Regions from separate parts of the Vibrio sp. STUT-A11 genome, predicted to be linked through region 1. Evidence: riboswitches for the same ligand, from Rfam matches in the RefSeq annotation. Region 1 holds a riboswitch; each other region holds the start of a gene.
What was found. A riboswitch is a leader RNA that binds a small molecule or an ion and turns the genes downstream of it on or off. The one in region 1 is predicted to bind thiamine pyrophosphate.
Positions count from the first base shown of each region.

Region 2: linked by a shared signal. The riboswitch ahead of thiD (bifunctional hydroxymethylpyrimidine kinase/phosphomethylpyrimidine kinase) and the one ahead of thiC (phosphomethylpyrimidine synthase ThiC) in region 1 are both predicted to bind thiamine pyrophosphate.
Region 3: linked by a shared signal. The riboswitch ahead of thiB (thiamine ABC transporter substrate binding subunit) and the one ahead of thiC (phosphomethylpyrimidine synthase ThiC) in region 1 are both predicted to bind thiamine pyrophosphate.

Region 1 covers NZ_AP026763.1:29,709-35,353, forward strand. Annotated here, with positions in the region: rRNA gene OO774_RS00125 (23S ribosomal RNA) at 1-870, shown strand, start outside; rRNA gene rrf (5S ribosomal RNA) at 981-1,097, shown strand; tRNA gene OO774_RS00135 (tRNA-Asp) at 1,171-1,247, shown strand; tRNA gene OO774_RS00140 (tRNA-Trp) at 1,484-1,560, shown strand; gene crcB (fluoride efflux transporter CrcB) at 1,749-2,132, shown strand; TPP riboswitch at 2,193-2,291, shown strand; gene thiC (phosphomethylpyrimidine synthase ThiC) at 2,442-4,382, shown strand; gene OO774_RS00155 (thiamine phosphate synthase) at 4,382-5,645, shown strand, end outside.
Region 2 covers NZ_AP026764.1:577,188-582,832, forward strand. Annotated here, with positions in the region: gene OO774_RS18180 (ABC transporter substrate-binding protein) at 1-582, opposite strand, end outside; gene OO774_RS18185 (ABC transporter permease) at 620-1,420, opposite strand; gene OO774_RS18190 (ABC transporter ATP-binding protein) at 1,413-2,171, opposite strand; gene thiD (bifunctional hydroxymethylpyrimidine kinase/phosphomethylpyrimidine kinase) at 2,161-3,033, opposite strand; TPP riboswitch at 3,132-3,239, opposite strand; gene OO774_RS18200 (TldD/PmbA family protein) at 3,535-4,920, shown strand; gene OO774_RS18205 (TldD/PmbA family protein) at 4,920-5,645, shown strand, end outside.
Region 3 covers NZ_AP026763.1:3,012,516-3,018,160, reverse strand. Annotated here, with positions in the region: gene mpl (UDP-N-acetylmuramate:L-alanyl-gamma-D-glutamyl-meso-diaminopimelate ligase) at 80-1,438, shown strand; gene OO774_RS14020 (flavin prenyltransferase UbiX) at 1,444-2,079, shown strand; TPP riboswitch at 2,172-2,320, shown strand; gene thiB (thiamine ABC transporter substrate binding subunit) at 2,391-3,383, shown strand; gene thiP (thiamine/thiamine pyrophosphate ABC transporter permease ThiP) at 3,393-4,994, shown strand; gene thiQ (thiamine ABC transporter ATP-binding protein) at 4,978-5,645, shown strand, end outside.

The sequences.
Region 1 (5,645 bases):
GCAGTGTACCCGCGGCTAGACGGAAAGACCCCGTGAACCTTTACTACAGCTTGGCACTGAACATTGACCCTACATGTGTAGGATAGGTGGGAGGCTTTGAAACCAGCACGCCAGTGTTGGTGGAGCCGACCTTGAAATACCACCCTTGTAGTGTTGATGTTCTAACTTGGTCCCCTCATCGGGGATGAGGACAGTGCCTGGTGGGTAGTTTGACTGGGGCGGTCTCCTCCCAAAGCGTAACGGAGGAGCACGAAGGTGGGCTAATCACGGTTGGACATCGTGAGGTTAGTGCAATGGCATAAGCCCGCTTGACTGCGAGAATGACAATTCGAGCAGGTGCGAAAGCAGGTCATAGTGATCCGGTGGTTCTGAATGGAAGGGCCATCGCTCAACGGATAAAAGGTACTCCGGGGATAACAGGCTGATACCGCCCAAGAGTTCATATCGACGGCGGTGTTTGGCACCTCGATGTCGGCTCATCACATCCTGGGGCTGAAGTCGGTCCCAAGGGTATGGCTGTTCGCCATTTAAAGTGGTACGCGAGCTGGGTTTAGAACGTCGTGAGACAGTTCGGTCCCTATCTGCCGTGGGCGTTGGAGAATTGAAAGGGGCTGCTCCTAGTACGAGAGGACCGGAGTGGACGAACCTCTGGTGTTCGGGTTGTGTCGCCAGACGCATTGCCCGGTAGCTAAGTTCGGGATCGATAACCGCTGAAAGCATCTAAGCGGGAAGCGAGCCTTGAGATGAGTTCTCCCTGATACTTTAAGTATCCTAAAGGGTTGTCGTAGACTACGACGTTGATAGGCAGGGTGTGTAAGCGTTGTGAGGCGTTGAGCTAACCTGTACTAATTGCCCGTGAGGCTTAACCATACAACACCCAAGGGGTTTTGATGGACTCAATGAAAGAACATTGAATGTGTAAAAACGAGAATTAACAACAGCTTTCCAAGTTTTCTCTAGAAATAGAGAGTAAGAATTTGCTTGGCGACCATAGCGATTTGGACCCACCTGATTTCCATTCCGAACTCAGAAGTGAAACGAATTAGCGCCGATGGTAGTGTGGGGCTTCCCCATGTGAGAGTAGGACATCGCCAGGCTTTAGTTTTATTTTCACTTTTTTGAAAAGTGAAGACAAAAGCGGACATCTGCTTATGCGGATGATGCCACTGCGGAGTGGTAGTTCAGTTGGTTAGAATACCGGCCTGTCACGCCGGGGGTCGCGGGTTCGAGTCCCGTCCACTCCGCCACTTAATTTGAAGGTTTCGACCTTCGGTCGAATGAGTCCCGCTTGAACGCAAGCCCGGCCATTCCGCCACTTATATAGAGCCTCGCTTATGCGAGGTTTTGTCGAATTTAGAATATAATAAATTCTTCAGGGGTGTAGCTCCAATTGGCAGAGCAGCGGATTCCCCAAAGTTTGCGAGATGGCGCGTGTTGGGAGTTTGAATCTCTTAATCCATCGACAATTTGATTACCTATTTCTAGGGGTGTAGCTCCAATTGGCAGAGCAGCGGATTCCAAATCCGCGTGTTGGGAGTTCGAATCTCTCCACCCCTGCCATGTTTAAAGCCTCAGTCGAAAGACTGGGGCTTTTTTCATTTTCATCTCATAAAATATCCAAAAAGTGACACCTGTAACATTTAAAATGTTTTTATGTCGGCTAGGACTTATTAGTTGAATTCTAAGATTGTATTAACGATCTTAAGGCGATTTTGATTACAATGTCGCCATAAAAATTTGGGGGGATTATGGGACAACTTTATATTTTAGGTTTTATCGCCGTGGGTGGGGCATTTGGGGCGTGTTCTCGTTACCTTATTTCTGAGTTGTGTGTAACTCTTTTAGGCCGTGGTTTCCCTTATGGTACGCTAACCGTTAACGTCGTCGGTTCTTTTATTATGGGATTATTGATTGCCGCTTTTGAGAACGAGATGTTGGCAACCGACCCTTGGCGACAAATCGTTGGCTTAGGCTTTTTAGGGGCTTTGACCACGTTTTCCACATTCTCGATGGATAATGTGCTCCTTATGCAGCAAGGTGCTTTTTTTAAAATGGGTTTGAATATCCTGTTGAATGTGACGCTGAGTATTTCTGCTGCGTGGATTGGCTTCCAATTAATGATGCGCAACTAGAAAAAGCTATAAAATCTGATTTGTTCGGCTTGGTTTAATCAAGCCGTTTTTATATACTGACTTCACTTGTCGGAGTGCCATAAGGCTGAGACCGTTAATTCGGGATCCGTTGAACCTGATCTGGTTAGTACCAGCGAAGGGAACAGGAGAAGATACCTACACCAGATCTAATCTGGCTAACCTATCAAAACGTCGAATGTTGTTTTAGAGCTCTGTCAGTTCTTTATTCGACCCCTCTTGTCGCATCTATCCGCCAAGCATTTTTATCCCAATACTTTTTATTTAAAATAACAAGCAAGGAAAAATGCTATGTCGAATCGCAAACAAGCGAGACTGGAAGCAAAACAGTTTATTGAAACTCTCTCAGTACAGCCGTACCCAAATTCAAACAAAGTCTATGTAGAAGGCTCACGCCCAGATATCCGTGTCCCGATGCGTGAGATCTCTTTAGCTGACAGCCTTATCGGTGGTACCAAAGAGGCTCCTGTTTTCGAGCCAAACGAGTCGGTACGTGTTTATGATACCTCTGGTGTATACACTGATCCATATCACTCTATCGACCTTTACAATGGCTTACCGAAGCTTAGAGAGGGCTGGATTGAAGAACGAAACGACACTGAAATTCTTCAAGATGTCAGCTCTGTTTACGCAAAAGAGCGTTTGGAAGATGAAACGTTGGACGAGCTGCGTTACGGAAATCTGCCTCATATTCGACGTGCTAAAGAAGGGCACTGTGTCACTCAGCTTCACTACGCACGTAAAGGGATTATTACGCCTGAAATGGAGTTCATCGCTCTACGTGAAAACATGGGGCGCGCTAAGTATCGTGATGAAGTGCTAAACCAGCAGCACCCAGGCCAAAACTTTGGAGCTAATCTACCAAAAGACATTACTGCTGAGTTTGTCCGCAAAGAAGTGGCAGAAGGTCGTGCCATCATTCCATCAAATATCAACCATCCAGAATCAGAACCAATGATTATCGGGCGTAACTTCTTAGTCAAAGTGAACGCGAACATTGGTAACTCGTCGGTGACATCTTCAATCGAAGAAGAAGTAGAAAAACTCGTATGGGCCACGCGTTGGGGTGGGGATACCGTTATGGATCTCTCTACCGGGCGCAACATCCACGAAACCCGTGAATGGATTTTACGTAATAGCCCGGTGCCAATTGGTACAGTTCCAATGTATCAGGCGCTAGAAAAAGTAAATGGTATTGCGGAAAACTTAAACTGGGAAGTGATGCGTGACACCTTAATCGAGCAGGCAGAGCAAGGCGTGGATTACTTTACCATTCACGCAGGTTTGTTACTCCGTTATGTTCCGATGACGGCAAAACGTGTTACTGGCATCGTTTCTCGAGGTGGCTCCATCATTGCTAAATGGTGTTTAGCGCATCATCAGGAAAGCTTCCTTTACACTCACTTCCGCGAAATCTGTGAAATCTGTGCTAAGTATGACGTTGCACTTTCATTGGGTGATGGCCTACGTCCTGGTTCAGTCGCAGACGCTAATGACGAAGCACAGTTTGCTGAATTAAGAACCCTTGGTGAGTTGACTAAGGTTGCCTGGGAGTATGACGTACAGGTGATCATCGAAGGCCCAGGACATATCCCAATGCACATGATCAAAGAGAACATGGATCAGCAACTGGAACATTGTCATGAAGCACCGTTCTACACCTTAGGTCCACTAACTACTGATATTGCACCGGGCTACGACCATATTACTTCCGGTATTGGTGCGGCGATGATTGGTTGGTATGGCTGTGCAATGTTGTGTTATGTCACACCTAAGGAACACTTAGGTCTGCCAAACAAGGAAGATGTGAAGACCGGCATGATCACCTACAAGCTGGCTGCACATGCTGCTGACTTGGCAAAAGGGCATCCAGGTGCACAGGTCCGTGATAATGCGCTATCTAAAGCACGTTTTGAATTCCGTTGGGAAGACCAATTCAACTTGTCATTGGACCCTGATACTGCGCGTTCTTTCCATGACGAAACACTGCCGCAAGAGTCTGGGAAAGTGGCTCACTTCTGTTCAATGTGTGGCCCTAAATTCTGCTCGATGAAGATTTCTCAGGAAGTCAGAGAATACGCGAAAGACACCGAGCAAGTTGCGGCTGATCAGGCGATTTCTATCAAAATGCTGGATGATCCGTTAGAAGGCATGCGTCAAAAGTCAGAAGAGTTTCGTGCCACAGGGTCAGAACTTTATCACCCAGCTGTACACGCTGAGGTGGATGAGTAATGACTAAAATCCTTATTCCGTCATCATTAATAGAGCTAACGGGTGTCGTTCAGCAATGTTTATTATTGGCGAAAGAACAGGGTTTTAGTACTGAAGAACTTGAGTTGGGCGTTAGCCCAACTCATTTGATTCAACTTGTTCTCGACCCAAATAAAACAGTGTGTGTGGGCACTGATCTAGTTGATGGTTCCGATGAAGCTTTAACTGGTGATTTTACGCTTTATTACCAATCGAATTTACCTTTGAAGGAAACGAGTCAGCAAAGTTCCTCGGCTATTTTTATTGGTATCGCGGATACTTCTCCAAAGCCAAGCAGCGATGACAACACTGCTCTATTAGATATCTGGCGTCATCCAATTACTGATGAAGTAAGAGCGTTGTCAGCGAACTTGTCAGCTTCAAATACCTTTCAAGCAGAGCATCACTTAGCTTGGACGGTGACGCTGTTGGCTTTCGAATTTCCAATTGAAGACGCTTTGACATTAGCTCGTGCAATGACGAATGTTTCACGTGAAACACTGTTTAACGGTGAAACATGTACGCTTCACGAGTGGGCATCTCACTTTGCTGATTTTCCAACCCCTGTTCTAGAAGATGCTCGCTTGGGTATTCAAGTTGGTTGGTCATCGCAAAGCGAAGCGGTTAGTTTTCCCTGCCTTGATAAAGACAGCTTAGGGCTTTATCCCGTTGTTGATGATGTCAGTTGGATAGAGCGGCTTCTACCGTTGGGTATTAAGACCATCCAGCTACGTATCAAAAATCCTGACCAGTCTGATCTCGAAGAACAGATTGTTCGCGCTATTGAACTGGGACGTCAATATGATGCGCAGGTCTTCATTAATGACTATTGGCAGCTTGCTATTAAGCACGCCGCGTTTGGTGTGCACCTTGGTCAGGAAGATATCGAAGAATCTAACTTGATTCAGTTGAGTGAAGCGGGGATTCATTTAGGACTGTCAACGCATGGTTACTATGAGCTGCTGCGAATTGTCCAAATCAATCCAAGCTATATCGCGCTAGGTCATATCTTTCCGACCACGACTAAGCAAATGCCATCAAAGCCACAAGGTTTGATTCGTTTAGCTTTGTATCAAAAGCTGATAGACAGCATTCCATATGGAAAGCAAGTTGGCTATCCAACTGTCGCTATTGGCGGTATTGATCAATTTAATGCAGCGCTTGTTTGGCGATGCGGTGTATCCAGTTTAGCTGTGGTTAGAGCCATAACGTTGTCTGAGTCGCCAAAATCGGTGATTGAGTTTT
Region 2 (5,645 bases), on a different replicon from region 1:
TTCTAACGCAAGCTGGTTGGTTTCGAAGTTACGCAGTCCACCCCAAATCGCATCCACTTTGCCTGATGCCAGAGAGGAAGATAGCGCCCAGCCAACGTTGATGATTTGTACGTCAGAAAACTTCACATTCTCTTGTGCCAACATTGTGCCGATGGTTGCTTCTTCATTACCCGCGATAGCAATACCGATCTTCTTGCCTTTGAGATCGGCAAGGCTGTCGTTCTTACCGTTGTCCAACACCATCATGGTATTCAGTGGGGTTGCGATTAACGTTGCTGATCGAATCAGTGGCAGGCCAGCGGCAACATCAATCGTCAGACTTGGTTGGTATGAAATCGCCATATCCACTTTGCCAGCGGCAACCAGTTTAGGTGGTGTGCTTGGGTCGGCAGGTTCTTGAATGTTGATCTTCAAGCCTTGCTCTTTAAAGTAACCACGCTCTTTCGCAATAACGATAGGGCCGTGGTTCGGATTCACGAACCAATCCAACATCAAAGTCAGCTCTTTTTCGGCCGCCAGTGCGTTAGTTGAAACAATTGAAGCAAGCAGAGCTGCAGCGCTAATAAGTTTGTTTTTATTCACGGGTAATCTTCCTTTTGGTGATCTCTATTTGTTTTATCTATTTGCTTTCCCAAGGGATGGCTTTTTTCAATAATTTGTCAGTGATGAAGTAGAGTGCAATGGACAACACGGCGAGGATAAACAGCGCGGCAAACATCTCGTCGATGATCATGCGTGCGTTGGCTTGTAGCATTAGATAACCCAAGCCTTCACTTGAACCGACCCACTCGCCGACGACCGCTCCAATTGGGGCGATAACGACTGCGACACGAATGCCTGAAGCCAATGTTGGCAGTGCCGCGGGCAATTGAATGTGACGCAGCAGTTGCCATTTCGAGGCGCCCATGGTTTTCGCCAAATCCAGGTATCCGGTTGGGGTATTGCGTAAACCGTCGTAACAACACGTCGTAACAGGGAAAAAGATGATGATCGCTGCCATCACGACTTTTGAAGCGATGCCGTAGCCAAGCCAAAGCATCAGAACGGGTGCAATGGCAAATACCGGAATTGCCTGGCTAGCAATCAGAATCGGTAGCAGCCAGCGTTTTAGTGGTTCGAACAGCAACATTTGCAGCGCAAACAGCAATCCCATCGATAAACCGAGTCCAAGACCAAGCAGGATTTCCTGTGCCGTGACCCAGGTGTGTACGAGCAACACGTCATAGCGGGAGAGCAATCTATTCAGCACATCAACAGGCGCAGGCAAAATGAAGCTGGGCATATTGAACGCCACGACAATCAGTTGCCACAGACCTAAAATGACCGCTGTGCTGATCACCAAGCGCAGAGCTGGATGGGTGACTCGTTCTTTTTTGCTGATACGGTCTGAGACGGAGTTGTATTGAGTCATATCACTCATAATCTTTCTCCAGTTGATCCAAGATCGCTTGTTGCAAGGCGGCACATTCGCCATCAAGCACGCGAGGAGGCATCGTATCTGGCACCAGCAGAGGTTTAGCTTGTGCAGGTGTGCCTTGCAGTACATACAATTGGTTGGCAAGACGAACGGCTTCTTGCGGATCGTGAGTAATCAGCACGACCGTTTTTCCTTTGAGCAGTGTGGCCGATAAGGTTTGCAGCTTATGACGAGTAACGGCATCGAGCGCAGAGAAAGGCTCGTCCATCAAGACCAGAGGTTTGTCCTGCATCAGTGTACGAGCAAGAGCAACACGCTGGCGCATACCTCCGGAAAGTTGCGTTGGCTTAGCGTAGGCGTAGTCAGCTAATCCAACTTGTTCGAGCAATTGAATAGCGCGCTGCTTCTCCCTTGCGGAATTTGAGTTGGCGTGAGAAAAGCGAGAACTCAAACAAACGTTGTCCAGCGCGTTGAGCCACGGCAGTAACAAGTCCTGTTGAGCCATGTAAGCGATACGCTCGTGCAAAGCTATTCCGTCAGTGGTCGTCAGTTCACCTTGCCATTTCACCTGTTCATCAAGTAAACCGGCAAGATAACGCAAAATGGTGGTTTTACCGCAGCCGCTTCGCCCCAGTAAAACCGTCCACTGACCTGCAGGAATGGTCATATTCACCCCTGCCAGCGTAGGTGTTTGGCTGTCGTTGTATTGCAAACATGCATCACTAAACTGAATACCAATCGCTTTAGTGCACATTGTGACATTTCCCAAAATTGGGGCCTGCGAAGAAGTGGTGAACCGGGCCGTGACCTTTACCGACTTCCAGCTCATCGGCATGGGCGATAGCTTGAGAGATATACTGTTTACCTAAATGCACGGCTTTGTGTAGGTTATTGCCTTGGCCAAGGTAAGAGGCGATCGCAGAAGAAAGGGTACAGCCTGTGCCGTGGGTGTTTTTGGTTGGGAAACGTTTTGAACTGATCAATTCTGCAGAATCCTGCAGGATAAGCAGGTCGTTACTGTTTTCATCTTTCTCTAGGTGACCGCCTTTCAACAAAACCGCTTTAGCACCAAGAGAGCGAAGGTTGTCAATCATCTGATTCATTTCCGCTTCGGATTCTGGCACAGGTTTCCCAGTTAACGCGGCACCTTCAGGAAGATTAGGGGTGATGATGTCGGCGAGAGGGATGAGTTCTTCTTTTAATGTGCTTATCGCAGAGTGTTCCAGCAATAAATCACCGCTGGTGGCCACCATTACTGGGTCAATGACCAGATGCTTCGGTTGGTATTGTTTAATTTTGTTAGCCACCACTTTGATGATGTTGGCATCGGCCAGCATGCCGACTTTAACCGCCACGATATTAAGGTCGGTAAAGACGGCATCGAGTTGGCTTTCTACATGCTCAAGCGGAATAGGAAAAATGGCGGAAACGCCTTGAGTATTTTGCGAGGTAATTGCAGTAATGACAGAGCAAGCAAAACTGCCCGTTGCCGACATGGCTTTGATGTCTGCCTGAATGCCAGCGCCGCCGCCACTGTCTGAACCGGCGATCGTTAATACGATTGGGGTGGTTGAAGATGGCGTCTTGTGAGAATTAGGCTGTGAGTGCTGCGTCATGGTCGCTCCTATTACAAGACGTATAGGAACTGACTTTGACCACGGTAGGCAGATCGATTTTCGTATCCGCTGCAGCGTGCCTAGTAAGTTAGGCGAAAGGCAAAGTGCGCATAGTTCCCTACGTCAGTGCTAACTGAATCAGGTTCAACGGGTCTCGAATTTCGATCTCAGCCAACGTGTAATACGTGGCCCCCCGACTATTTCGTTTGGATGATAGCAGGACACTTACTTAAGGGATACGTTTTTTAAGTGTTCATTTATGTGTTGTGAGTGATAGAGTAGCCATTATATGTTTTGTAGCGCGGAATTGACCAGTGCAACTCTCTGGTTTATGTGCAGAAACTGGAATATTTCATAATCAATCGTGGTGTCACTTAGCAAGGATTAGCACAAAACAAGGTTAATAAGATGTTAAAATTTAACGTATTGCCAATTTAACGTTACTGAATTAGCAGTAAGTTATTTAGGAAGGCTAAGACGATCATCAAGCAAGGAGACTTCATGCTTAATTCTGTAACAGCGAAGTCAGTGATCGATCATGCTCTTTTTTTAGGAGCTGATTTCGCTGAGCTATTCGTTGAACATCATCAAACTAACACCGTCCAGATAGCATCTGGTGAGGTGGATAAGGTCAATTCCGGTATCGATTTTGGTATCGGTATTCGCCTTTTCTTCGGTCACAAAGTGCTTTATGGTTACACCAACAGCACAGACGAAGCAGAACTAAAACGCGTCACCTCGTTGCTGGCTGCGAAAGACAAACGTGAGCAAATCGCATCTGCGGGTTCTATTAATTTGAATCGCTACCCAGTTCAGCACGGATGCCGTTTGCCTCTGAGCAAAGACGCCAATCTGGATTCTAAAATCGCGTTTCTTTTGCAAGTTGACCAAGCGGCACGAGCGGAAAGTGAATACATCAGCCAGTTTATTGGTAGTGTGCTACAGCGAGAGCAGCAGGTATCTATCTTCAACTCGGAAGGTTTACACGTTGATGATACGCGTCATTACATTCGCGTCGCAGGTAACACCGTTGCGCAAAAAGGCAATGAACAGTCTTCTGGCATGGAAGGTCCTGGTGCACTGGCTGGCTGGGAGTTCAGTGAGCAGATAGATGCCAAGGAACTGGGTCAAACTATCGCACAACAAGCTTTGGTTAAGCTTGGTGCAGATGCGTGTCCATCGGGTGAAATGCCAGTGGTTATCGGCAATGGTTTTGGTGGTGTTATTTTCCACGAAGCGTGTGGTCACTTGCTTGAAACCACATCGGTCGCTAAGAAGGCGTCAGTGTTCCACGATAAGATGGGCGAAATGATTGCTCATACGGCCGTAAACGCCGTCGATGATGGCACGATGACCAATGAATGGGGCTCAATTCATGTCGATGACGAAGGGTTGCCTACTCAGCGCACTCAACTTATCAAAGACGGTAAGTTAACTAGCTTTATGGTCGACAAAATGGGCGGCATGAAAACGGGTTATGAGCCAACTGGTTCAGGCCGCCGCCAAAACTATAAGTTCGCTCCGACTTCGCGTATGCGTAACACCTTTATTGAAGAAGGTGAGTATTCACTGGACGACATGCTGGCAGGTGTTGAGCGTGGTATTTACGCCAAGAAAATGGGCGGCGGTTCTGTGCAACCAGGTACGGGCGAGTTCAACTTTGCAGTACGCGAAGCTTATCTGATCGAAAACGGCAAAATCACCAAACCACTCAAAGCGGCAACGCTGATCAGTACCGGCCCTAAAGTTCTGAAAGAAATCAGCATGGTGGGTAAGGACATGGCACTCGCTCCAGGTATGTGTGGTTCTGTGAGTGGTGCTGTACCAACAACCGTCGGTCAGCCTTCGCTCAAAGTTGACAATATTCTGGTAGGAGGTGGTAACTAATGAGCCAAGAACAACAACTTCTTAATGCCGTTGATTACGTCTTGTCAGAAGCCAAACGCCAAGGCGCAGAAGCGGATGTGATTGTTAACCGCAACAGCAGCTTCTCTTTGAAAGCGAACCAAGGCAAGCTGGATGAATACAAAGTAAGCTCGAGCCAGGTACTAGGTGTTCGAGTGGTAAAAGATGCACGAGTAGCGACCAGTTACTCTGAGTCACTAGAACAGTCAAGCCTAGACTTGATGCTGACGAATGCGTTGCAGAGTGCACGCTTCTCCAAGCAAGATGAGCATCAAACAATTAGCTGTGTAGACAGCCAGATCACCACTGATGTGGCTGAAATTGCGCAGGAAGATACTACGTCCGTTGATGAAAAAATCGAGCTTTCTCTGGCGCTTGAGCAAGGCGTGGTCAGCTTACCTCATGCTTCAAGCTCGCCATACAACGGCTATAGCGATGGTGAAAATCAACTGATCATTGCTAATACGCAAGGTACTCTGTGTCAGCACTTCGAGCGCTCTTTCAACTGTTACGCCTACACGCTTTTTGAAAAAGATGGCAAACAGTCGATGGCGGGTAAAATGTCAGTAGGGCGTCGTTTCGACGAGTTGAACTCGGCTTTCTGTATTGAAGAGGGTTACAACTTAGCTCGTGACCTGCTTGATGGCGGTCCGGTTAAAACTGGCAACTATCCAGCTATCTTCCATATCGATGCGCTTAGCAGTTTG
Region 3 (5,645 bases), 390 kb from region 1:
ACAAGGTGAAAGTCTCTCGCTTTTCTGGTGGTTATCGCGATAATGAAAGCATTAAACACGGCATTACAAGGTTAAGTTTATGCACATCCATATCTTGGGTATCTGCGGCACGTTTATGGGTGGCGCGGCAATTTTAGCTCGCCAGCTCGGCCACAAAGTCACGGGCTCTGATGCGAATGTTTACCCTCCGATGAGCACATTACTGGAGTCTCAAGGTATTGAAATTATTGAAGGCTTCGATCCTTCTCAGCTTGATCCTGAACCTGACCTAGTCGTGATTGGCAATGCGATGAGTCGTGGCAACCCATGCGTAGAGCATGTACTCAACAGCAACATGCGTTATACCTCTGGACCGCAATGGTTGCATGAGATTTTACTTCACGATCGCTGGGTGTTAGCTGTGTCTGGGACGCATGGCAAAACGACCACCTCAAGTATGCTGGCTTGGATACTGGAAGACTGTGGTTACCAGCCAGGTTTCTTGGTCGGAGGCGTACTGGGTAACTTTGGTGTATCTGCCCGACTAGGAGAAAGCATGTTTTTTGTTGTTGAAGCGGATGAATACGACAGTGCTTTTTTCGACAAGCGTTCTAAGTTTGTCCATTACCACCCACGTACGTTAATCATGAACAATCTTGAGTTTGATCATGCAGATATCTTCGACGATCTTGAAGCGATTAAGCGTCAATTTCATCACTTGGTGCGTACTGTTCCGGGCAATGGTCTTATTCTGTCTCCTAAACAAGATCAGGCACTTGCTGATGTACTTGAGCGCGGTTGTTGGACAGAAAAGCAGTTTTCTGGTGAAGGTGGCGACTGGCAAGCGCATAAACTGGTCGTCGATGGCTCGAAGTTCGAAGTATCGCTGCAAGGTGAGAAAGTCGGCATTGTGGAGTGGAACTTAGTCGGCGATCACAACGTGGACAATGCTCTGATGGCGATCGCAGCGGCAAGGCACGTCGGCGTGACTCCAGAGTTAGCCTGTCAGGCATTGGACCGTTTTATCAATACTAAACGCCGCTTAGAGCTTAAAGGTGAAGAGCAAGGTGTGGCGGTTTACGACGATTTTGCTCATCATCCTACTGCTATTGAACTAACAGTTGGTGGCCTGCGTAACAAGGTGGGTGACAAACGTATCTTAGCAGTACTGGAGCCTCGCTCCGCCACCATGAAGCGTGGTGTGCACAAGAATACGCTGGCGGAGTCATTGCACAGTGCCGATGAAGTATTTTTGTTCCAGCCAGACAATATTGAATGGTCGGTACAGGAAATTGCAGACCAATGCCAGCAACCGGCTTTTGTTGACGCTGATTTAGACCGTTTTGTTGCGAAAATCGTTGAACGTGCAAAGCCTGATGACCAAATTCTGGTTATGAGCAATGGTGGCTTTGGCGGTATTCACGGTAAACTTCTCGAACAATTAAAACAAAAAGCTTAATCCTTATGTCTGACAAAAAACATCAACAAAAAAAAGCCATTACCCTAGCACTGACTGGCGCTTCTGGTGCGCCTTATGGCTTGAGACTTCTGCAATGTTTGGTCGCTGCGGATTATCACGTCTATGTGTTGATATCTTCCGCGGCGAGGGTTGTGATGGCAACCGAGCATGACCTGAAGCTGCCAAGTGGTCCTGATGCGGCGCAAAAAGCGCTGGTGGAGCACCTGAAGTGTAATCCTGACAACATTACTGTCTGTGGTAAAGATGATTGGTTCTCGCCAGTGGCTTCAGGCTCTGCGGCTCCAAAACAAATGGTGGTTTGTCCGTGTTCGGCAGGCAGCGTCGCGGCGATTGCACATGGTATGTCGGATAACCTGATTGAGCGTGCCGCCGATGTGGTGATGAAAGAGCGTGGCCAGCTGCTTCTGGTAGTGCGTGAAACGCCATTTTCGACCCTACATCTGGAAAATATGCACAAGCTGTCGCAAATGGGCGTAACCATCATGCCAGCAGCGCCGGGTTTTTATCATCAGCCAAAGACTATCGAAGACTTAATCGACTTTATGGTGGCGCGAATTCTCGACCATCTGGGGATTGAGCAAGGATTGGTCCCGCGCTGGGGATACGACCAACGTTCATAAATAGTTATCTTGCTACGTAGCCCGATCTTCATCTAAGTACCAAACCCCCTCGCGTAACCTAGCATCGCGAGGGGGTTTGGGTATACAATCCATCCAACTCATCGGGGAGCAACCCCATTTTGTATTGTGTTCATCAATACTTAAGGGCGCTGAGACCTAATGGCTTAACCTAGTTAGGCTATGGGGACCCGTAATACCTGAACCAGATAATGCTGGCGTAGGAATTGAGTCTGGATATTAGCCATCCCAATAGCCGCCTCAAACCTGTGCCGCTCAACTAATTTCTCTGAAATAGACATGGAGAGCGAGCAGTGAAACCCACTCTAAGCCTGATTGCCCTTGCTGCAATGACAACAACTTCAGCATTCGCTGCTGAAAACACATTAACCATCTACACCTACGACTCATTCGCTGCGGATTGGGGACCGGGTCCTAAAATCGAACAAGCTTTTGAAGCGAAATGCGGCTGTGACGTAAATTTCGTTGCTCTTGATGACGGTGTATCGATTTTGAACCGCCTGCGTCTGGAAGGCAGTAACAGCAAAGCGGATATCGTGTTAGGTCTGGATAACAACCTGATGGCGGAAGCGCAGAAAACAGGTTTGTTGGCTGAGCACCATGTTGATACCTCTAAAACTGTGTTACCAAATGGCTGGAACGATAAAACCTTCGTGCCTTATGACTATGGTTATTTCGCGTTCGTTTACAATAAAGAAAAGTTGGCTAACCCACCAAAAAGCATGAAAGAGCTGGTGGAAGAGCGTGATGATCTTAAAGTGATTTATCAGGACCCTCGTACTTCAACTCCGGGGCAGGGTTTGATGCTGTGGATGAAGTCAATCTATGGCGACAGTGCGACACAAGCGTGGCAGCAGCTGGCAGATAAAACCGTCACGGTGACTAAAGGTTGGTCAGAAGCGTACTCCATGTTCCTCAAGGGTGAATCAGACTTAGTGCTCTCTTACACCACATCACCAGCCTACCACTTGATTGCCGAAGAAGATGCAAAATTTGCCACAGCAGATTTCGCTGAAGGGCATTACATGCAAGTGGAAGTCGCGGCCAAGGTGAAAGACTCAAACAATGCCAAGCTGGCGGACGAGTTCTTGAGTTTTATTCTGAGTGACGAGTTCCAGTCAGCCATGCCAACGGGTAACTGGATGTACCCAGTCACTGACGTTGCCCTTCCAAAAGGCTTTGAAACCTTGAACGTACCAAGTAAGCCGTTGAGCTTTAGCGCCGATGAAGTGGCAAAAATGCGTAAGACTTGGATTCGTGAATGGCAAAGCGCCCTGACTTTCTAAGAGTTCCGTTTGAATACTGTACCCAAATTAGGCATAGGGGTCGCGATAGTCATCGCGGCCTTTGTTCTTTCTGCGCTGAGTGCTTTGGCTGTTCAGGCTCCGTCTCTGGATGTGTCGCTGATTTGGCATGATCCCTATTATCAGCACGTTACTAAGTTCAGCTTCTATCAGGCTTTTCTATCCACGTTGCTTAGTGTGGGTTTGGCGATTCCCGTCGCCCATTCGCTTTCCCGCCGTGAATTTTTCGGTAAGCCATTACTGCTCAAACTGTTCGCTTCCACCTTAGTTCTGCCTGTTTTAGTCGGGGTTTTTGGCTTGCTGGCGATATATGGCAATAGCGGTTTGATTGCCCAATGGTTGCAAACCCTTGATGCCAAGCTGCCATTCTCGATCTATGGTTTGAACGGCATTTTGCTGGCGCATGTGTTCTTTAATCTGCCTTACGCTGCGCGATTATTGTTGCAAACACTGGAGTCGATTCCTGCTGAGCAACATAAGCTATGTGCTCATCTCGGCATGAGCCATTGGGATAAGTTTCGTTGGGTTGAGTGGCCTCGATTAAGACAACAATTGCCACATGTAAGTGGCCTTGTCTTTATGCTGTGCTTTACCAGTTTCGCCACGGTGATGGCACTGGGAGGCGGGCCTAAATCGACCACCATTGAGTTGGCCATTTACCAAGCGATAAAATTTGACTTTGACCTGCAGGCCGGCGCGCTATTAGCACTGTGGCAAATGTTGTTGTGCGGTGTGATCGCGATAGGCGTACAGAAGCTGACAAAGCCAGTGTCTATAAGCTCTGGCAGCACATCGGTACAGCAATACTTAACGAAGGATCATGGGTGGTCAAAAGCTTGGGATAGCTTTTGGATCATGGGTGCCTTTTTACTGGTTATCCCACCACTTGCGATGGTGATTCTGAGCGGCATAAATCAACAGGTTGGCTCGGTATTAAATGACGAACGTTTTTGGTCTGCGCTATTCAACTCTTTAAAAGTAGCAACAATGGCGAGCACTCTTGCAGTGGCTGCTGGCGTTTCCATTTTGCTCACCAGTCGGCGTTTGCGCCTGGAGTATAAAAACTCACGGGCGGATCACATTGAGTTAGTTGGTACCATTATTTTGGTAACGCCGGGTTTGGTGATCAGTACTGGTTTGTTTTTGTTGCTCCGTTCCTTTACTGATGTTTTCAGTCTGGCATTTTTTGTCGTCATACTGGTCAACGGTTTGATGGCGCTGCCGTATGTGATTAAGACGTTAGCGCAGCCGATGCTGCATATCGAACAGCAATATCAATATGTTTGTGCCAGCCTGGGGATGCGAGGCTGGCAGCGATTTAAAGTCGTGGAATGGCGAGCACTACGTAAACCCTTTGCTCACGCTTTCGCAATCAGCTTTATGTTTGCGATAGGGGATTTGAGTGCGATTGCGCTATTTGGCGGACAAGAATTCAGAACCTTGCCGTTGTATTTATTCCAACTACTCGGCAGTTATCAGATGGAAGCGGCAGCGGTGGTTTCGGTCACCTTACTTTTGCTTAGTGTTGGCTGTTTTACTCTGATTGAGAAAGTATTAAAACGAAGGAGAGCACACAATGTTAGTGTTGGATGACGTGCAATACACTTATCAAAGTGAACTGTTTCGTTTTGATTTAACCATCGAGCGCGGTCAGATTGTGTCGTTGATGGGGCCGAGTGGGGCGGGTAAATCGACATTGTTGGCACTGGTTGCTGGCTTTATCCACCCTGACCAAGGGGATATCCAAGTTGATGGCGAATCCATTGTCAGTAAAGAACCTTATCTGCGTCCATTCTCAATGTTGTTTCAGGAGCATAACTTATTTGCCCATTTGTCGGTGCGTGACAACATCAGTTTAGGATTGCATCCGGGCTTAAAGCTCACCGCAGACCAAAAACTTCAGGTTGAGCAAGCTGCGCAGCAGGTTGGTGTTGCAGAGTACCTCGACCGATTGCCAGAGCATCTCTCTGGCGGTCAACGCCAACGTGTTGCGTTAGCCCGTTGTTTTGTCCAGCCTCATCCGGTGTGGCTGTTGGATGAACCATTCTCTGCGCTCGATCCTGTGCTGCGTGAAGAGATGCTGAGCTTAGTGAAACGATTAGCCGCTGAGCGAGGGATTACCGTTCTGATGGTGACTCATCACCTGAGTGATGCAAAAGCCATAGCAAGTCACTTTGCATTTGTTGCGGGTGGAAAAATTGAGGCGGCAGGTGAGATAGGTCAGCTCTGCATGACACATTCAAG